Regions from separate parts of the Frankia alni ACN14a genome, predicted to be linked through region 1. Evidence: riboswitches for the same ligand, from Rfam matches in the RefSeq annotation. Region 1 holds a riboswitch; each other region holds the start of a gene.
The links. Region 1 has a riboswitch for cyclic di-AMP ahead of FRAAL_RS29055 (transglycosylase family protein). Riboswitches for the same ligand answer to the same signal wherever they lie in the genome.
Positions count from the first base shown of each region.

Region 2: it holds a riboswitch for cyclic di-AMP, as region 1 does, so the genes downstream of both, FRAAL_RS28405 (transglycosylase family protein) here and FRAAL_RS29055 (transglycosylase family protein) in region 1, are expected to answer to the same signal.
Region 3: it holds a riboswitch for cyclic di-AMP, as region 1 does, so the genes downstream of both, FRAAL_RS02805 (C40 family peptidase) here and FRAAL_RS29055 (transglycosylase family protein) in region 1, are expected to answer to the same signal.
Region 4: it holds a riboswitch for cyclic di-AMP, as region 1 does, so the genes downstream of both, FRAAL_RS21490 (peptidoglycan-binding protein) here and FRAAL_RS29055 (transglycosylase family protein) in region 1, are expected to answer to the same signal.

Region 1 is NC_008278.1:7,253,180-7,258,205, reverse strand. Features, by position in the region: gene FRAAL_RS29070 (adenylosuccinate synthase) at 1-492, opposite strand, end outside; gene FRAAL_RS29065 (DUF3151 domain-containing protein) at 566-1,003, opposite strand; gene FRAAL_RS29060 (transglycosylase family protein) at 1,110-1,832, opposite strand; cyclic di-AMP (ydaO/yuaA leader) riboswitch at 1,835-2,036, opposite strand; gene FRAAL_RS29055 (transglycosylase family protein) at 2,501-3,181, opposite strand; cyclic di-AMP (ydaO/yuaA leader) riboswitch at 3,189-3,392, opposite strand; gene fbaA (class II fructose-bisphosphate aldolase) at 4,399-5,026, opposite strand, start outside.
Region 2 is NC_008278.1:7,085,834-7,090,859, forward strand. Features, by position in the region: gene FRAAL_RS28400 (peptide deformylase) at 1-1,302, shown strand, start outside; cyclic di-AMP (ydaO/yuaA leader) riboswitch at 1,799-1,974, shown strand; gene FRAAL_RS28405 (transglycosylase family protein) at 1,977-2,357, shown strand; gene FRAAL_RS28410 (hypothetical protein) at 2,560-4,743, opposite strand; gene rlmB (23S rRNA (guanosine(2251)-2'-O)-methyltransferase RlmB) at 4,935-5,026, opposite strand, start outside.
Region 3 is NC_008278.1:704,238-709,263, forward strand. Features, by position in the region: gene FRAAL_RS02800 (PHB depolymerase family esterase) at 1-189, shown strand, start outside; gene FRAAL_RS02805 (C40 family peptidase) at 1,053-2,162, opposite strand; cyclic di-AMP (ydaO/yuaA leader) riboswitch at 2,168-2,345, opposite strand; gene FRAAL_RS02810 (hypothetical protein) at 2,702-3,085, opposite strand; gene corA (magnesium/cobalt transporter CorA) at 3,502-4,872, opposite strand.
Region 4 is NC_008278.1:5,335,130-5,340,155, reverse strand. Features, by position in the region: gene FRAAL_RS21505 (amidohydrolase family protein) at 1-56, shown strand, start outside; gene FRAAL_RS21500 (four-helix bundle copper-binding protein) at 316-672, shown strand; gene FRAAL_RS21495 (alpha/beta hydrolase) at 1,292-1,831, shown strand; cyclic di-AMP (ydaO/yuaA leader) riboswitch at 2,473-2,624, shown strand; gene FRAAL_RS21490 (peptidoglycan-binding protein) at 3,089-3,829, shown strand; gene FRAAL_RS21485 (AfsR/SARP family transcriptional regulator) at 4,427-5,026, shown strand, end outside.

The DNA of each region.
Region 1 (5,026 bases):
CAGCGCGAGTTCGAGCTTCTTGCGGAAGATGCCCGGGTCGAGCAGGTCCTGGACCCGGATGCCGGTGCGGGCGACCTTGTCGCCGTAGGTCGGGCCGATGCCGCGGCCGGTGGTGCCGATCCGGGCCTTGCCCAGGTAGCGCTCGGTCACCCGGTCCAGCGCCCGGTGATGCGGCATGATCAGATGGGCGTTCGCGCTGATCAGCAGGCGCGAGACGTCGATGCCCCGGGCGGCGAGCCCGTCCATCTCGGTGAGCAGGACACCGGGGTCGATCACAACCCCGTTGCCGATCACCGGCACGCAGTCGGCCCGCAGGATGCCGCTGGGGATCAGGTGGAGGGCGTAGCGCTCCTCCCCGATGACCACCGTGTGGCCAGCGTTGTTGCCGCCCTGGTACCGGACGACGTAGTCGACGGCGCCGCCCAGAAGGTCGGTCGCCTTTCCTTTTCCCTCGTCGCCCCACTGGGCGCCGATGAGGACGAGAGCGGGCACCGGGCGAGGTTACTAGGGATGGCACTCGCGCGTGGCCGGTCGGCCGATGCCGCGACCAACCGGCGCCGAGGACTCACGATCCGTCGAAGCCGAGTTCCCGTGCGGCGGCGGGATCGCTGTCGGTGAGGAAGTTCTGACAGCGGGTGGCCTCTTCGGTCTCCCCGATGGCCGCCGCGGCGCGTCCGAGCGCGGCCAGGGAACGCAGGAAACCGCGGTTCGGCTCGTGCGACCAGGGAACCGGCCCGGTGCCCCGCCAGCCGGCGCGGCGCAGCGCGTCAAGTCCGCGGTGGTAGCCGGTGCGGGCGTAGGCGTACGCCTCGACGGGCCGGTCGCCGGCCAGCGCGAGTTCGGCGAGGGCGGCCCACGGGGCACTGAGCGCGGGCGAGGCGGCGGCCACGGCCGCCGGCGACTCCCCCGCGGCCAGCGCGTCGGTGGCGATGGCGTCGGAGGGCAGCAGCGTCGGCGGCGGGCCCGAGAGCAGGTTGCGGCCCGGGTCGGACGGCGTCGTCATGGATGCATCCTGCCGCACGGCTGTGGCGACCTGCCGTGCGGGTGGTGCGACCTGCCGTGCGGGTGAGGTGACCGGCCGTGTGCGGGTGGTGCGCAGCCGCGGCGGGTCACGACCGGACGGTGACGTTCCACAGGTTCTGGCCGACGGCGCCGGGCTGGCCGTCGCTGACCCGGGTCAGGTAGCCGTAGAGGGCGGCGATGCCCTGCGACTGCGGACCGAACTTTCCGTCGACGGTGAGCAGGAAGCTCTTGTTGCGCATCGCGGCCTGCCAGACGAACGCGTCCGGGCGGACGTCGTTGCCGTAACCGGCGTTGAGGACGGTGCCCTTGTAGGAGTTGTCACCCATCTCCTGGCGAGCGCGATCCAGTGTCATCGGCGGCTCGGCGGGGGCGAGGGCCTGCTCGATGACGTCACCGGAGCCGACCGCGGCCGGGCCGTTGTTCGTCAGGCCCATCTTGCGCGAGCAGGACGGCCAGGGCTGCCATCCCCGCGCGTTGTAGAGCTTGGCGGCGGCCTCGTCCTGGGTGGCGGGGGAGGCCTGGTAAGGCCGGCCGGAGTAGCCGAGGCCGTGCCAGGTCTGGTCGTCGAACTGGTAACCGCCGGAGAAGCCGTTGCCCGTGTTGGTGGCGTAGTTCCCGCCGGACTCGCACTGGCGGAGCTTGGCGAAGTCGTCGGCGGTCGCGGCGCCGGCCGGGGCCGCGGCGACCGTGCTGACCGCGAGCCCGCTGCCGACGATGGCCGTCACCGCGCCGGTGGTGCGAAGGATGCGACCCGCGGTCGAGTGGGCCTGCGGGGCCCGATGTCTACCACCACGCCGTCCTGACGGCATGTCAGTCCAATCCCGATCGCCTGCGGGGTGAGCTGTCGGGTGCGGGCTGGGATGGCCCGGCCGGTCCGCCCCTGGCCGTCGGTACTGCGTGGGAAACGTTCTCCCCACACCGGATGGCTGGGACGAGCCTGCTTAACCCCAAGGGCGTCAGAGACGCCCGGATGGTGGGTCCCCCACTCCTGCCCGTTGCGGTGCGTACTAGGACCAGCCGCTCGCACGTCGGGCAGGACTCGGCGTCCGTCCGAGCGACCTCGCCGGGTGGCGAGTGATCGGCACTCTAGCGAGAACGGTTCAGGGGGCGCAAACCGGGGTGGTTCGGAGTAACCAGGTTGGGACGCGCGAACGGCGGAGCCCGACGGTGCCGCCCGATCGGGTGGCGGGGTGTGCCGCCGGCGTCGTGGGGTACCACCACGACGGACGTCGGCGCCCGGTGCGGAGTTGGTGGCCGACCGGCCCGTTTCGGAGCGCGCAGCGGAGATCGTCCGGGCGTCCGGGCGGGCCGGTCGGGGCGAGTCGGTGAGCTCCCCTGGCCGGTGTCACCGGGGTGGGAAGGTCGTCCGGGTGGCGTGACGCGCGTCCCCGCGTCCCGGGCCGGATGGACTACGTGCGGACGGTGCCGTTCGGCGGCGCGGCGATCGGCCGGATGGCTACCGCGCGTGATGCGGCGCTCAGCCGAAGGTGGCGTGCCAGGTCGCCGGGCCGACGATGCCGTCGACGGCCAGACCGTGGCTTCCCTGGAAGGAGCGGGCGGCGGCGGCCGAACGTGGCCCGAAGTGGCCGTCCACCGCGATCGGGTAGCCGAGCTGGCTCATCCGGGTCTGCCAGGCGCGCACGTCGGCCCGGTCCTGCCCGACCAGCGCGGCCGTGAGGTTGCGGGTGAAGTTCGGGGTGGTGGAGGCGGCGGGACGAGCGGTCAGCGGGGCCCGCGTCGCCGAGCGCGACGCCTGCGCCGCGCCGCTGGCCGACGAGCCGCCCGCGAGCTGGTCGGCGCCCATGCCGCGACCGCAGACCGGCCACTGGCCGAAGCCGGAGCGCTGGGCGAGGCGGAGGGCGGCCTCGTCCTGGACCGCCGGGGCCGCCTCGTGTGGCAGACCGGAGTAGCCGAGACTGTGCCAGGTGCTGGCCGAGAACTGGAAGGCGCCGTAGTAGCCGTTTCCGGTGTTGGTCGTGTAATCACCGCCGGACTCGCACTGCCGCAGACCCGCCCAGGTGCTGGCCGCCTCGGCCGGCTGGCTGACGGCAAGAGTGCCGCCGACCGCCGCCGCGAGAACCGGAGCAACCATGAGGGCCCGCGCCCGGATGCGGGTGCCGGCGCTCCATTGTCGGCCACTGGTACGTGCGTCGGACATATGTTTGTGGTCCTTCCCCACGCCTGCGAGGTGAGCTGTCGGATTCGGGCTGGGAACTGCCCGGCCATGCCAGGGATTCCTGGGGACGTGCGTCGCACCGAAAGACCCTGGTGCGTCCGTCGCTCATGGCTTCACCCCGAGAGCATCGAATCCCTTCGACGCTCGGAGATGGTTCCCCCGTTCCTGCCGCCCGGTCTGGCGAAATCGTCGGCCGGGGGCAGGATTCGGCGTGCCGCCCGACGAATGCCGGACGTTGTTGTCGGCACGGCGAAGACCATAACCACGCCGGCCGGCGAGTCGCCAAGCATTGAATAGGTCACGTGAAAAAGAGCACAGTCGGCGCGCCTGCTTGAGCACCCGTGGGGTGACTGGTATCGCGCGTGCGCGCCCGCTCATCAACCTGGCGTTATCGCGGGCGGGGGTATTTGTGGCCGGCTGATCACCCTGTTTGCCGATGGGTGATGGCGAGCGGAGCGTGGTGAATCACGCCGAATGGGTGACCTGCGGGAAAGCAACATCGACTGTGCCCCGGCGCGCCGGATGGGCGCAATGCGCCGCTTACCCGGGTTCGTCCGGGCCAGCCTACTCATGTGAGAAAAACAACGGAAACCTGGTGGTGACTTACGACCTTGTCATGCAGCTGCGGGAAGCACGCGGCGGCGTAGCGGGGCCCCAAGGCCCAGCTCCCGGGCAGGATGTCCTGGTTGGGTGCGCGGGGCTTCCGATGCGGTAGCACGTCCGTCTCGTGTGGGTCGATCTGGCCGAAACCTGCTGCTGATAAGCGTGACCAGGCAACGGACCCGAGGTGGACCACTCGGCGAAAGACAGTGGTCCCCCAGTCGCGTGACGCAACTGGGGGACCGCGGGTGGTCGCATGATACGGGACATCGTCGGGACGATCGATGGGGCGGATCTCCCGGATGTCCGTTCTGTGCCGGTCGCTTCGTCCCGACGTCGGGGTGCCGCCGGGAAACCGCGCGGCCGTCGGAACGGACGGCGATGCGCGTCGGGGCCGGTCCCGGCGACGTGCCGGCCGGGGCCGGCGGAGCTGACAGAGCCGACGGATCCGAGGAAAGCCACAGATCAGCCGGCCCGGCCCCGGATGTGCCCGGGTCGGGCCGGTCGGCGCCCGGCGGCACACCCGGCGCGGCGATCGCCGGGTGTCATCCTCCGGGTCGGGAGTGTTGCGGTCGGGTCGGGCTCGGAAGCGGGCGGTGCTATGCCCTGCTGAGGGACCGGCCGGCGGAGCGGAGGTCCTCGCACGCCTGGGCCACCCGGGCCGCCATGCCGCTTTCGGCGAGCTTTCCGTAGGTGCGCGGGTCGTATGCCTTCTTCGCCCCGACCTCGCCGTCCACCTTGAGTACCCCGTCATAGTTCTTGAAGACGTGGTCCACGATGGGGCGGGTAAATGCGTACTGGGTGTCGGTGTCCACATTCATCTTCACGACGCCGTAGTCCAGGGTCTCTCGGATCTCGCTGAGGTCCGAGCCGCTGCCGCCGTGGAAGACGAGGTCGAACGGCTTCGATCCGGCCGGCAGACCCAGCTTCTGGGCGACGTGGTCCTGACCCTCGCGAAGAATCGTCGGACGAAGCTTGACGTTTCCCGGCTTGTACACCCCGTGCACGTTGCCGAAGGTCGCGGCCAGCAGGTAACGGCCCTTCTCGCCCGAACCGAGGACTTCGGCGGTCCGCCACATGTCGCCCGGCGTGGTGTAGAGCTTCTCGTCGATCGCGCCGACGACGCCGTCCTCCTCGCCGCCGACGACGCCGATCTCGACCTCAAGGACGATCTTCGCGGCGGCGGCGTCGGCGAGCAGTTCCTCGGCGATCTTGAGGTTCTCCTCG
Region 2 (5,026 bases), 170 kb from region 1:
GGTGGCCGGGTGTCCCCCCCGCCACCGGGCTCGTCGGCGGCGATCACGGCGGCCGAGCCGGTCGGGGCCTCCCGAGGTACCCGGGCCGGCCCGGACCCGGGTGGGCTCGTCGTCGAGGAGGATCGCGCCGAGCTGCGGTACGAGGACGGCATGTACGTCGCCCATCAGCGCCGGCTCGTGCTCAACACCGGCGTCGAACCGGTGACCCGCTACCTGATGCGCATCTCCGTCGACCGCTTTCCCGGAGATCAGGAACGCGCCGCCCGGCTCTACCGCAGCAATCCGCTGCGCTGGGAGGAACTGCAGCTCAGCGCGCACTGCGGCGACGAGCGCATGTCCTGGCAGGTCAAGACCGACTGGGATGCGCTGAAGGAGGTCTGGCTGCTGTTCGAGAACAATCGTGGCCGATTCCCCCTCTACCCGGGCGAATCAGCCTGGATCGAGTACAGCTACCGGGTCGGCGAGGAGAAGTGGGGCCCGTGGTTCCAGCGGGCCGTCCGGGTACCGACCAGCTTCCTGTCGGTCGTGCTGGACTTCCCCGCCGAGGTCGATCCCGTGGTCTGGGGCATGGAGACGTCGATGACCGCGGACGCCTTCCCGTTCCGCACGGCGATCGCCCGCACGGATGATGCCAAGAGGCGCGTTTTCACCTGGTCCACGAACAATCCTCCGCTGCACGCCAGATATCGCCTGGAATGGAACTTCCGGGCGGTCGCGTCGAGCCGGGATCCCGCCGACCGAACCGTGGCCCGGCCCAGCGGGCAGATGGCCGCGGCGGGCATCGTCCAGGTCGGCGATCCCTCCCTGCACCAGCCGGCTCGGTCGTTCGAGCTGCCCGTCGAGGCCGAGGACGCCCGCCGCGTCGTCGCCGAGCTCTCCTCGGCCATGGAGCGGGTGTCCGCTCTGCACACGTTCGGGAAGGGGATGGGCATCGCCGCGCCCCAGATCGGGATCAACCGAGCGGCGGCCATCGTGCGGTCCGCGGACGGCGACATCCTCACCCTGCTCAACCCGCGCGTCATCGAGTCCGTCCCCGAGAGCGACGAGCAGTACGAGGGGTGCCTGAGCTTCTTCGACGTCCGCGGCATCGTCCCGCGGTCCCTGGAGCTGCACGTGGAGCACACCGACACCTCGGGCCGCCGCCACATCACGGTGTACCGGCAGGGCCTCGCCCGCCTGGTCGCCCACGAGATCGATCACCTGCACGGGCGCCTCTACACCGACCGGATGCGCCCCGGGGTCGTCCCCATCCCGGTCGAGCAGTACCGCGGCACCGGCTCGTCCTGGACCTACAACCCCTGAGCTCCGCCACCACCCGACCGGTCGGTCTCGCCCCGTCCGACCGCGCCGCCCGACCGCGCCGTCCGGCCGAGCCCCGGTCACCGACATCACCGGGCCGCCCGACCGACACATCCCCTTTCGACAGGACTACTCGCGGCGTGCCGTATAGTTCGGAAAAGCGCGGAAGAGCCGCTCCGCGCGAGGGCGGCGGTGGAATTTTTCTCGACTCCGTTAACGGCTGCGCCGACGCGGGTAGAGAACGCCCCCGGCCACGCCCGGGAGAGAACCGGCCACGGACCGCGAAGGGTTTGTGGTCAGCGTGGCCGACCAACCGCAATCCAGGCATTCCGCGGGGCCACGAAGGCCGTTAGAATCGGGCGCGCACGCGGGCGCGAAACCGCAGAACCGAGATCATTCAAAGACGATAGAACGCACTGTGGCTATCGTCACGTACCCTTGATTTCCCGGGGTCACGCTCAGCTATGTTCGTCGCCATGCCGTCAACTGATGGCAGACGTCGGGTGGCACGCCGAACCCTGCCCCCACCCGATGAGAATCAAACCTGCGGCAGGGACGGGGGAACCAATTCCGGGCGCCGAAGTCGGGCGTCCTAGGGGTGAAGCCGAGAACCGCGGCCGGGCATTCCCAGCCCGAACCCGACAGCTCACCTCGCAGGCGTGGGGAAGGGCAACTCAATGTCCAACGCTCGTTCGCTCGGTCGGGGCCTCAACCGGATCAAGCTCGGCACCCGGGCCGCAGTCATCGCCACCACTCTCGCCGCCTCCGTCGGCGGCGGCCTCGCGCTGTCCCAGCCGGCCAGCGCGGGGACCAACGCCGACCACTTCCTGCGCGCCGTGATCCCCTGCGAATCCGGCGGTAACCCGCACGCGGTCAACTCCATCGGAGCTGGCGGCCTGTTCCAGTTCCTGCCCAGCACCTGGCACGGTCTGGGCGGCCGTGGTCTGCCCCAGAACGCCAGCGTCGGGGAGCAGTGGCAGCGCGCGCGGCAGCTCTACGCGCAGGCCGGCACCAGCCCCTGGTACGCGTCGAAGCCCTGCTGGGGTCACCGGATCTGAGGCCCCGACACACCGCGCCGACATCCGCACTCGGCCGACTCTGATCCGCACATGATCGATCGGATCGTGCTCGACAGATCGTGAGCCGTGGCCGGCGCGAGGCGACGCGACCCAGCACGGGTCAGGAGCCCCGTCCCCCGAGCGGGGGCGGGGCTCCGTCACCACCCGAACCAGGCACCAGCCACCAGCTACCGGCCACCAGCTATGGCCGCCGCCCGAGCGGCACCTTCGCGGGCGGCCAGCGCAGCTCCATGCAGAGCTGCCCGTCGTCGACGTCGACGATCATGTCGATGGCCCGACCCGACGGCGCCGGCGGCAACTGGCCCGCCGGCCAGGAACACGACAGAAACAGGCTGGCCGTACGTGCCTGCGCAGTGACGGTGAGCAGGACCCGGCGGCTCGGCATCACCCGCAGCGCATGGTGCACCTGCTCGACGAACTCGCCGCGCACCGAGGCGGGAAGCTGGTCGAGACCACCGGAGATCTGGCTGGACACGACCGTGCCGTGCCGTTCGGCGGCATCGATGGCCTCCCCGAGCGCGCTGTGCACGGCGTCGTCGTCGAACAGCAGCCGCCGCACGGCGACCGCCCGCCGGGCACATTCCGAGCGCACGGCGTCGGCCTGCGGATCGAGCCGGCCCGCCGCGACGCCGGCCAGCAACGGCGCCACGTCCCGTTCGACGGCCCGCAGCAGCACGCTGCGACGCTCGCGCACCCGGTCCCGGTTCTCGGCGCGTCGGACCAGTTCTCGCTCGCAGTGACTGGCCCAGGCGCGGACATCGGCCGTGCTCCACAGCAACGGACCGACCATGACCAGGCAGATCTGCATGATCCACAGGTAGTAGAGCTGCATGAGCAGGTGGGACAGCGCGAACGGGTCCCGTGGGTTGGTCAGCAGGCTCACCGCGATCATGGCGGCGCCCACGGTGACCGAAGCGAGCACCCAGCGCCACACCGGGCGGGACACCGTCACCAGCATCACCAACGGCGGCAGGCTGACGAGCGGCCAGGCCATCATCCGCACCTCGCCGGCCTCGCCGGCGTTCCACCCGCCCCCCACCGCGATCCCCAGGCAGAGCAGCACCACGGCGGCCGCCTGGGCCGGCGTCAGCGGCCCGGACCGGAAGCGCCGCCGGGCCACAGCGACCGCCGCGAGCGGCGCGAGCAGCAACGCGAGCGCCAGCGGGATCGAACGGACATGGGGCAGGGCACGGCCGGCGGGCAGAACCAGCAGGATCAGCCAGAGTGCGGCGAACCGGCCGGTCACGTGGCGTAGCTGCGCGGTGTAGAGGGCGCGCAGCAAGCCGGCCGCGGGCGCCACCCTGGCCCAGGGGTCCGCACGCCCGGCTCCGCGGTGTGCCTCGCCCGCCGACTCGGATCCGACCGGCACATCGCCGACCGGCACGTCGCCGGCCAGCAGGTCGCCGGCCAGCCCGGACTCGATCAGCACGTCGCCGGCCGGCCCGCAGTCGATGGGCAGGCAGCCGGCCGCGCCCTCGTCGGACGTCGGTCCGCGTGCCGCCGCGAGGATTCCACCGGCCGCCGGCAGGCATCCCGGCGCGGCCCGGGACGGTAGCTCGCGCTCATCGACCAACTCGTCGAGGGCCGTCGCACCGTCGGCGCAGCGGCGGCGAGTGAGATACCCGTCGGCGCCGCCGCCCCAGGCTATGCCGGTGAGGGTGTTGAGCACCGCGTTGTGGATCGTCAGCTCATGCTCCCGCCGCTCGCGCAGCAGGGTGAGCACATCCTGCTCGCCGGCGCGCCGCTCGGCCACCTCGGCCAGCCGAGACTGCGCTCCACCCGCGAGCGCGCACACCTGCGGCCGGGCGTACCGGACGAGCAGGGCCGTGCAGACAATCGCAGCCAGCGGCATCGGAGATGGCGGCCCGGTGCCGGCCGCCCCGGCCACGAAGGCGCCGGCCGTCAGCACCGTCACGGCCAGGGACGGACCGGCGGGGAAGGTCCAGGCGGCCACCGCCGTCGCGTGCGTCGCCGCGAGCAGCACGAACGAGGCCGAGTCACCGACCGATTCCGGCGGCAGCCACAGGCGCGCCCCCGCGGCCAGGACGAGCGCGGCGACCACGTTGCCGGCCGCCAGCACCCACCCGATGCCGCGACGCAGCGCGACCAGGGCGAACGTCAGCGACCAGCCGGCGGCCAGCGCCGCGACCAGCAGGCCGAGCGGATGGCCCGCGTACCAGTGGTGCCAGAGCAGCACGAACCCGAGGCCGAAGAGCGCCCCGTACAGCCGCACCGCCGCGAAGACCGCCGCCAGCACGAGCCGAAGCGCGACGGTGGGCAGCAGGGTCAGCCGCGGTTGCGGTTCGGGCAGGAGCAAACGCGGCAGCGCGAACAGCCGCGCCGACGGTCTCCGCCTGCCCCGCACCGTCGTCCGTTCCCCCGAGATGGCCCGACGCCCAAGTAGGGCATGAGGCTACAAGGGCGCCGAGACGGGCTCAGCGTTCCGCCGCGCAAGACTCGGCTGAGTCACCTTATTCGCCGCCGGCCGCCAGGAAGGCCGCCGCCACCCGGCGGCCCCCATGGCCGGGCGGCCGCCGCCCGGGCCTGCCGGAGTGGTCAGGTGCGGCGGCGGCGGGCGATCTCGGCCAGCGCGATGCCGGCGGCGACCCCGGCGTTGAGAGACTCGACCGCGCCGGCCATCGGGATGC
Region 3 (5,026 bases), 950 kb from region 1:
CTGACCGTCGTCTGCGGCGGCGCCAAACCGATCTTTGCGGCCGTCGGTGTGGTGGGGCAGTTCACGCAGGAGCCGCAGTCCGCCTGCCCGGGTCGGGCACCGGAGGCGAGGGTTGCCGAGACCAAGTGGAACAAGAAGGTCAGCGAGACGCTGTGGACGGCCTCCGCCAAGCACCACCTGGGAGCCTGAGCCCCGAGCCTCAGTCCGAGTCCGAGAACCTGATACCGGGCCCTGGGCCCGGGGCCGCTGACCGTCTGCCGGCCGAGGCCGGCCCGTCTGAGCGAGAGGCCGTCCGCAGAGGCGCCCGATGGCGGCCCTCCACGGCCTCCAGGTGCCGCGTACGCGCCCGCGACGGCTGGGTGGAAGCGAAGGTCCGCCGATGCCGCCGGGAGGGGGGTAGCGGCATCGGCGGACCTCAGTGGCCGGATGGAACCCGAGGGCCCGCCGGCCTCCCGCTGCGGATGGGGGGGGAATCCGAGGGAAGGCCGGCGGGGTCGGGGGCCTTCCGGCCGGACGGACGTCAGATGGGGGGGAGATCTGACGTCCGTCCGGCCGGAAGGAGGCGTTGCCCGGCTGGCACGGAAGCGAGGTCGGGTCGTGGTGCCGCGGGCGATGGCAGGGCCCGCGTACTGGAGCTGGTCCCGGCTCGGCCAGGACTACGACGCCGCCCGGCTTCGGCGGGCGCGCGGACCGGGTGCAGGTGGTCCGGCGGTGTCTCGGCGTCGGTGGTGTCTCGGCGTCAACGGAGTCTCGGCGTCGGCCGCGTCGTGGAACAGCGTCCGGGGCAGCCGCGATGATGACCCGGACGGTTCGGCGATGCGCACCTTCCGCCTGCCGGGGGGAGCAGGCCCGGCGGGGCGGGCACGACGGTGTACGGACGCGCGGTGAACCGAGGCCTGACCGGCGATCTGACCGCACGCGCGACCGGAGGGGGAGGCCGCGTCGCGATCGGCTCGGGGCTGGACGGGCTTCGTCGCACTTCCAGCCGGACGAGGTGACCACCGCAGGGCCGGCGCCGCACCGCAGGGCACCGTGCGCTGGCGTGAACGCTCTTAGACGCGTCCGACGTAGTAGGAGGTGGTGTAGATCGACTGGAGCTTCACGACGCTGCCCGTGTGCGGGGCGACCCACATCTTGCCGTCGCCGGCGTAGATGCCGACGTGGTAGATGTCTCCGGGCGAGCCGAGGAAGATCAGGTCGCCGGGCTGCTTGTTGTACTGCGACACCCGGGTGGTGGCGGCAAACTGGGCGTCCGTGGTCCGCGGCAGGCTCTTGCCGAGCTGCTTGAAGACGTACTGGACGAGCCCGGAGCAGTCGAACGAGCTCGGGCCGTCGGCGCCGTAGACGTACGGCTTGCCCGCCTGCAGGGAGGCCAGGTAGACGGCCTTCGCGCCGATCGAGCTGGACGGCACCGGCACGGACACCTGGGGGGAACCGACGGAGACGCCGCCGGAGAGGCTGCCCAGGCGGGCCGAGACACCGGCGAGCGGGGCCCGCTGCGGGCGCACGTTCAGGGTCGCGTCGTTGACCGAGTGGGCGGACTGCAGGGCGTCGGTGCCATCGAAGATCGCCGTGACGTTCGTCGTGGTGAGCACCCGCGCCGTGTAGGACGCGTAGCCCTGCGCGTTCGTCTGGAGGTGCTTGAAGGTGGCCCACCCGGTGGGGAGCTTCACCTGCACCTTGACGAGCTGGTTCGCCAGCGGCTCGTGGGTGGCCTCGTTGTACAGCGAGAAGCCGATGTCGACCGGCTCGTCCGCGTTCACGGTCACGTCGGGGTTCGTCACCCGCAGGCCGACCTGGACCTTGCCGGCCAGGGGCGGGGCGTCGAGCCCGTTCGCCGCACCGAGAGTGAGTCCCGAGGAGCTGTGCTCGCTGACCGCCGCCGCGGCGATGCTGCCACCCAGGGCGGCACGCGAGCCGATCTGCGCGGCGAGGGTGATCGGGGCGGTGTTCGGCGACTCTTCCAACGCCGTGTCGGCGTGGACGTCGGTGGCGCAGCCGGCCAGGGCCACTCCGGAGACAGCGACAGTCCCGGTGGTCATCGCGGCGAAGGCACGAGCACGGGCCCGGCTACGGGCGACCGGCGGCACGGTCTGGGCGCGGTGACGGCCGCGACCGGCGACGCGCGAATCTTCGTCGAGCTGCACGCTTTGCGCGGACAACGGTGTATTCCTTCCCGTACGCCTGCGAAGTGAGCTGTCGGGTTCGGGCTGGGCTGCCCGGTCCGAGGCGTGGCCTTCACGCACATCGGACTTGACCCCGAGACCAGCACCGCGGGTCGGTGCCGGCCGATGGAGGTGGGTCCCCCGCTCCTGCCCCAGATGACGACTCGGAGGGGACACCGTGGCCGGGGGCAGGATTCGGCGTTCGGCCCGGTGTTGTCGTGACGTCGGCGTGAGACTAGTCCACTTTGACGGGGTGGGTAAACACTAGTCCTTCCCAACTACAGCGAGTGTGCACCGAAGTGCCCCTGGACGGGACGCTCGGTCCGGCCCGTGCCGGCGGCCGCCACGGCCGCCCGATCGGCCAGGGAAACCGGGTATGGCCTGGGGTTCCGCCCTCGTCGAGAGGGTCGGTACGGACGGCTCGTGCGACGCCGACAAAGGCCCGGGCCCACCCCGGTCACTTCGGTCGAGCACCACGTACTCACGTCAGGTAGTCGAGCGGGCGGGGGTACCGGTATCCCCGGTCGGCCGCGGGCTCATCGGGCCCGGCCGCGCCGGGTCAGGAATCCGGCCGCGTCGAGCACCTGGAGTTCGACGGCGAGCTCGTGCACCTCGCGGGGCAGGGAACGGTGGTGGGCCAGGGCGGCCACGGCGGCGCGGGCATGGTCGGCGAGCTCGTCCAGGGCGTGCTGGCGCTGGCGCATGCGGGCCCGCTCCTCCTGGATCGTGCGAACGGTGTCCTCCTGCCAGCGCCGGGTCCGGATGAGGTGCTCGCTGGCGTCGGCGGCCTGGCGCTCGGCGTCCTCGAGCCGGTTCAGCAGCGCGTCGAGGGCTTCGAGTCGCCCGGCGAGCTCGGCGATCAGGTCGCCCCGCTCGGGCAGGATGGCGGTCTCTCGCCGCTGGGGGTCAGACGAGGGCATGTACTCCCCTGACGGGTGGGGGATCGGGGAACCGCTCCGAGCGGTGGGCACGAGACCCGGTTGCTCCGACACGGTTGGTAACGGTAACCGACGGGGAGGGCCGGGTGTAACCCATCGTACGGATACGTCACGGCAGTCAACTGATAGCGAAAATGAGCTATGGACCGGCTACCCTTGCCAGGTTTTCGAGTGCATAGCACGCCCTGTGTTGTTTGTGGACTCTTTCGCCCGATTCGGGGCCCCCTGTCGCCCAACGGATCGGCGTCGTCGGGGTAGGAGTGGCCGGCCGCCCCGTTCGGGTCGTCCTGACGGCCAGGGCGCGACGGCCGGCCGGGCGCCGGCCGACCCCGCAACTTCTGTGACGTTGAGTAGCGGCAGGGCTGGTGGCGGGGGAAACGCGGCGGCCGTCGGCGGCGTCAGAGCCAGCCGTTGCGTTTGAACGCCCGGTACAGAAACAGGCAGGCCGTCGCCATCACGGCGAGAACCGTTGGGTAACCCCAGGTCTGGCGCAGTTCGGGCATGTGCTCGAAGTTCATTCCGTAGATTCCGGCCAGTGCCGTGGGAACGGCGGCGATCGCGACCCAGGCGCTGATCCGCCGCATGTCCTCGTTCTGGGCGATCGTCACCTGGGTCAGGGTGGCCTGCAGCACCGACGACAGCAGCTCGTCGAAGTGTTCGATGCGCTCGCTGACCTGCTCGAGATGGTCGGCGACGTCCCGGAAGTACCGCCGCATCGCCGCGTCGACCAGCCGCGGGCCCTCCGCCGTGAGCGTGCGCAGCGGGCCGGCCAGCGGCTGGACGGCGTGCTTGAGCTCCAGCAGCTCGCGCTTCATCTGGTAGGCGCTTTCCGTGGACGGGGTCTGGTCGCGCCGGAACACGCCGGCCTCGATCTGGTCGACGTCGACCTGGATCTTCTCCACGGTGTCGACGTAGTTGTCGACGACGCTGTCGCAGATGGCGTGCAGCACCGAGGTCGGCCCGTGCCGGAGCATCTCCGGCGTGGCCTCGAGCCGGCGCCGCAGCCGGGTCATCTCCCCGTGCTGGCCGTGCCGCACCGTCACCACGAAGTCCTCGCCGAGGAAAATCATGATCTCGCCGGTGGTGACCACCTCGGAGGTACCCGTCACCTCGGTGTGTGCCACGTAGCTGGCGGTCTTGAGGACCACGAACAGGTGGTTCTCGTACTGCTCGAGCTTGGGCCGCTGGCCGCCGGTGACCGCGTCCTCAACAGCAAGCTTGTCCAGGCCGTACTCCTGCGCCACGGCGGCGAGCTGGTCGTAGCTGGGCTCGAACAGGCCCAGCCAGGCGAAACCGTCGCGTTCCGTCCGCGCCACCCGCAGCGCGTCGGAGTGATCGACCTCCATCGTCACGCACCGCCCATGGCTGTAGACCCCGCACGCCATCACCCGGCCGTCGGGCGTCGCCGGCAGCTCGACCCGCCGCGCCCGGCGGCGCTTGCGGCCAACCCGGACCAGCGACACCGGCCGGCTCAGCGCGCCGGCGAGCCGGTGCGCGTTCGCCGAGGCCTGCCCCAGGGCGTCCTCCAGGGCGTCGAGCACCGGATGCTCGCCGCCCGCCTGGCCGGGCACGCCCGAGCGACCGTCCGGTTCCGTGTGCCCCGGTTCCGTGTGCCCCGGTTCCGCGCGCCCCGGTTCCGCGCGCCCCGGTTCCGCGCGCCCCGGTTCCGCGCGCCCCGGTTCCGCGCGCCCCGGTTCCGCGCGCCCCGGTTCCGCGCGCCCCGGCCCCGTGTGCCCCGGCTCCGCGCCTGCCGCGTCGTCTCGCACCATCGCCTCTTTCCCGTCGCCCACGTTGCCCGCCGCCCACGTTGCCAGTCGCCCAGGTTCCCGAGTTGCCGAGGTGCCCAGCTTCCCAAGCGGCCAAGCTTCCCAAGTGGCACAGCTTCCGCGGAACGCCCTCGCTTCCGCGTGCCCTCGTTCGCCG
Region 4 (5,026 bases), 1.9 Mb from region 1:
CGGACCGCGCCGCCGCCGCTTCGCGGGTGCTCCCGTCGGGGCCCGCCGCCGGCTGACCGGTGTGCGCCGAGGCCGGCACGCCGGTAGCGGTGTGCCTCCACCCACCGGTGTCGGCAGGCCGACAGGCCCTCTTCGGAGGCGTTTTCCCGGAGTGTTTTCCGGTATTTCCGAAGTATGTGGCGGCGGCTGTCCGTCGAGATGCGGATCCGCTTGCGAAAGCTATCGTCGGAGGAGCCCGGCCAGGCGGAAACAATCGTCTGCGGCGGGCTTCCCGGTATGGCGGAAAAGCCGTCGCCCACACCTCGGAGGTGTCCGATGCAGCACGTCGAAACGATCAACGAGAACATGCGGAAAGCTATCGAGGAGTGCATGTCGTGCTCGGCACTGAGTGAGGAGACGATCTCCTACTGCATGGATATGCCCGGCACGATGATGGACGCGGCGGACATGCGGCTCATGATGGACTGTGCGGCGGTCACCAGGACCTGCGCCGATCTGATGTGCCGGATGTCGCCGTTCCACGCCGAGATGTGTGCCATGTGCGCACGGGTCTGTCGTGCCTGCGCCGAGATGTGCGAGAAGATGCCGCGCGACGCCCAGCTTGCCCGTCTCGCCCGGGCCTGCCGGGCCTGCCTGGACAGCTGCAACGCGATGGCGGGTGCCGCTGCCTGACCTGTCCGCGGGTCCGTCGCCGGCCTGCGGGTACCTGGGCCAGCGTGCCCCAGGCCGGTCTCGCCGTCTGCCAGAGCCGCGTTCGAACATCGAATCGTCATCCTGCGGGGCCCAGGCGGACAAGCTGGGCCTCGCCGGCGGCCGACGGAAACATTACGGTAGTCAGTATTAAATATGTTGACATCCGATCAGAGTACCGCCAGAATCCGACCATGCCTCATCCGGCGCGACGGTCGACCGCTCTGGTCATCCGCGGCCACATCGACTTCCTGCGTGTCGCTTCCGCGGTCTGTCTGGTCCGGGTGCCTCGCTAGGCTATCCTTGCCGGCGCGCCGTCGGCGTTTTCCGGCGCCTTTCCGGTGCTTCGCCGTCACGCCCGTCGCCGCTGCATCCGCAGCCACGCGGCCCGGCTGCACCGGTCGGGCTTCCGCAGCCTCGCACGCGCTTTTTTGCCGTGCCGGAGCGCACTGCCATCCGCATCTGGACGGCACTGATCGGAGATGTCGTGCCCATTCCCCTCTCGTCGCCTCCCTCCCATCCGCGTCCACGTGGTTACGTCGGCGGTCCCGGTTCCCGCTACTGGCCAAGCGGCGATCCGACCCGGCGTGCGGGGGCGAACGTGGTCCTCCTTCCCGGCCGCGGGGAATCCGCAGAAATCTTCGAGAACCTGGCCTTTCGGCTGGCACTCGACGGCTACCAGGTGACGTTTCTCGACCATGGGAGGGACAGCGTCCTCGCCCTTGGGGAGGCGCGCGAACCGGGACTGCCGTTCGTTCTGCTCGGTTCCGACAGCGGCGCCCTGCGTGCGCTGGTCGGCGCCGCGTCGCCCGCCGTTCGCCCGGACGCGCTCATCCTGGTGGACCTGCCGCTGCTGCACCGCGCGGTCGCCGGCGAGCCTCCGGACCAGCCGATCCCACGGTCGCTTCCGGACCTGCCCATCCTGCTGCTGCATGGCGAGGACGACCGGGTGACTCCGTTTCCGCTCGTTCGCATGGCGACGCGGACCGCCCGGGGCGCCCGGCTCGCCTCCCTGCCCGGTGGCCGGGGCGTGTTGCGCGGCCCGGGCCGCCGCGCCGCCGGCGCGCACATCCTGCTCTTCCTGGAGAGCCTGCGAACGCGGCGGCTCACCCCTGTGCCGCGCTCCGCCTCGCCAGCCTGACCACATCGCACCCCGCGGCTCCTACTCGCCGGGCGCGACGCGCTGGTTCCCTCGTCGCCCGGCGGGCCCTCAGTCCCTCGACGCTGGGCGACTCTCGGAGTCTCCTCGTCGCCCTGCGACTCTCGGAGTCTCCTCGCCTGGCGACCCTCGGAGTCTCCTCGCCCCTGCGACTCGGAGTCTCCTCGTCGCCCGGAGACCTCCAGTCCCCTCGCGGGCTGCCGTTTCCGCACGCCGACGTCGTGTCGTACTTCGTTGCCCGCCGCCGTGAGCCCCGCATCCGGCGCTGTCGGCCCGGCGTCGCGTGTTCCAGCGCTGCCACCGCGATGCGCCCCCGCCCGGCGGGGTTGGCGCCGCGTGTGGTTCTTCCGATCCGCGGTCCGAGCCTCCCCCGTCGATCGGGTCTCACCGTGGACCCCGGGCAAACCGGGGCGTACGCCCGACATCCCGTGATCCTTCTCGACGTCCGAAGGTTCGGTTGATGTCCCAGTGTTGCGGTCTCGCAGCACTATGCACGCACGGTGACAGGCGCGCGCCGAAATTCGGGCAGAACTAGTACTTGTCACTACGGTACGTAGTTCGCTACGGTTGCCGGGCACTAGTTGCTCCGGGCCGACGCCGAGTTCTGCCCACGGTCCGGGGTCCCTCCAAGACAGCTTGGGCAGAAGCGGGGGAACCAGGTTCCTCCGGGCGGCCCCGTCACGGCCGCCCTCGGGGTTAAGTCGCCTCCACGGAGACGACCGGGCTTCCCGGCCCGAACCCGACAGCTAACCTCGCAGGCGTACGGGAAGGATTCGACGTTGCCTGTGTACCGGGAACGCTCGGCCGCGGTCTCGATGACCGCCCTGGCGACCTGCGCTTTCTGCGACGCGCCCTCGCCACGACGGGCGCCGTTCTCGCCCTGATTCAGTCGCGAGAACGTGCCAACGCCGGCGCTCGCCGGCCGGACCTGCGCGCACGACATCACCGGCCCACCTGACGGACCGCACGGGTCGCCGTCGGCGGGCGGCCGCGATCCCCGGACCGCCTGTAGCGGGTGGCCAGGCGTGACGCGGCCGTCGCGCTGATCGGGCCGGATCTCTCACCAATCTCGAAGCTCGCTCCCGCCTTTTCCCTTCATCTGTTGGTCGGGTGCTGTTTCGAAATCAGATAGTCCGTGCTGCCCTTATCTGATGAGTGAGAACCGCTCCCCTCCATCGAGCGGAAGTCACCACCGATTCCACACCCATGTTCGACGACACCGAAATGAGATGTCAAAGAATGGCTAAGGGAAAGCATCGGAAGCGTTCCACCCGGCATCGCGGCGCCGTCATCGCCGCCGCCGGCGTGATCGGTGCCGGAGCCAGCATGCTTGTCACCGCGAGCCCGGCGAGCGCCGCCACCGGCACCGTCTCGGACGTGACGATCGCCAGTGCGGCGGCGAATGCGGGCCTCGCCGGCTGCCGCGGCGTTCCGCTGTCCACCTGGGTGGCGGTTGCGCTCGGCGAGTCCGGCGGTAACACCTTCGCCCACGCCACGGTCGGTGAGGACTCGCGCGGACTCTGGCAGATCAACATGCGCGCACACGCCGGTTGGGTGGGCAGCCGCAACCTCTACGACCCCGCCACCAACGCCTGGGCGGCGAAGCGAGTCTGCGACAGCCAGGGCATCACGGCCTGGAGCGCGTACACCCGCGGCATGTACAGCCGGTTCCTGGGTCGTGGCCAGGCCGCGGCGGCCGCAGTCTCGGGCGGCATCAGCGTCCGCACCGTCTCCTACACCGCACCCGCAGCGCCTGCGCCGGCGTTCCCGACCGCGTATCCCTCGCTCGCCTCCGGCATCGGCTACCGGCAGGACGTCCAGCAGATTCAGCAGAAGCTGGCCAACCTCGGTTACCCGATCCAGGTCGACGGCCAGTTCGGCTACCAGACGAACCACATGGTCAAGGACTACCAGCTCAAGCATGGTCTGCTCGTGGATGGCGTGGTCGGGCCCCAGACCCGCGCCAGCCTCGGTATCTGACGGGTCGCAGGGCGTCGTGGCGCCGCCGGGTGACGCTCCCAGCCTCATCCGGCGGCGCTGGCATGTGCGGCAGCCGGGCGCCGTGGCGTCTCGCCGAGGAACCGATCCCGCCGGAGGAACCGATCCCGCCGGAGGGACTCATCCCGCCGGAGGGACTCATCCCGCCGGAGGGACTCATCCCGCCGGCGCCATCCACGTCGCTCGGCGCCCATCCCGCCGTGGGAACCCATCGCTGGGTTGAACGCCTCCCTCGCGGGACGCCTACCCGCCGTGGGTTGCATCCTGGCGCAGGACGCGCGCGGGCGGGGACACAGACCCACCGGGAGGACGCATATCGCCGGGTGAGAGGACTATCCGCCGGTCGGACGGGGTATTGCTCGCACCGGCCCGGACGGGGCCGCCGGTCCCCGGGCGAGGGTGTGCAACGGGGGCCGATCAGCGAGGATCTCCGAACCGACGAGGATCATCATGGTCGACGAGCTCGGAACCGTTGCGGGCCCGATCGCCCGCCCCGGCGTCCGGACTCCCGGCGAACCAGGTCACGGCTCCCGGTGGTCCGGCCCCGCAGTGGCGGCGCGCGGGCCCGAGGTAGGTGTCGTGTTCGCGGTGCTGGGCCCGCTTGAGGTCTGGCGCGGGCCGGGCGAGCGCGTCCGTATCGACCAGCGCAAGAAGCGCGCTCTGCTGCTCACGCTGCTGCTACACGCTGGACGGTGGACCTCGGTGGAGGAGATGCGCCTGGCGCTCTGGCAGGACGACGCGCCCAGGTCTGCCCTCGGCAACATCAAGACCTACCTCTCCGAGCTACGGCACACGCTGCCCCCGCCGATCGGGGACCCGGCCGTGCCGGCGTCGATCAGGGCGGTGGGCCCCCGGTCCGCGATCCTTCGTCGACCGGCCGGCCCGGGACGCATCGAAAGCCGTCCGGGGGAGTACCGCCTGCTCGTCGTCCCCGACGAGATCGACGTCGTCCGCTTCGAGCAGGCGGTCGAACATGGCCGGGTCGCGGCCCGCGCCGGCGCGCCCGCCCGAGCCGCCGAGTCGCTGGAGCAGGCGCTCGGCTGGTGGCGCGGAAACGCCTTTGACGAGTTGCCGGCCGAGGTCGGTGGGGCCGAGAGCCTCCGCCTTGAAGAGGCCCGGTGGTCGGCCCGCGAGGCGCTGATAGACGCGCGCCTTGCGCTCGGTGAGCACGATCAGGTT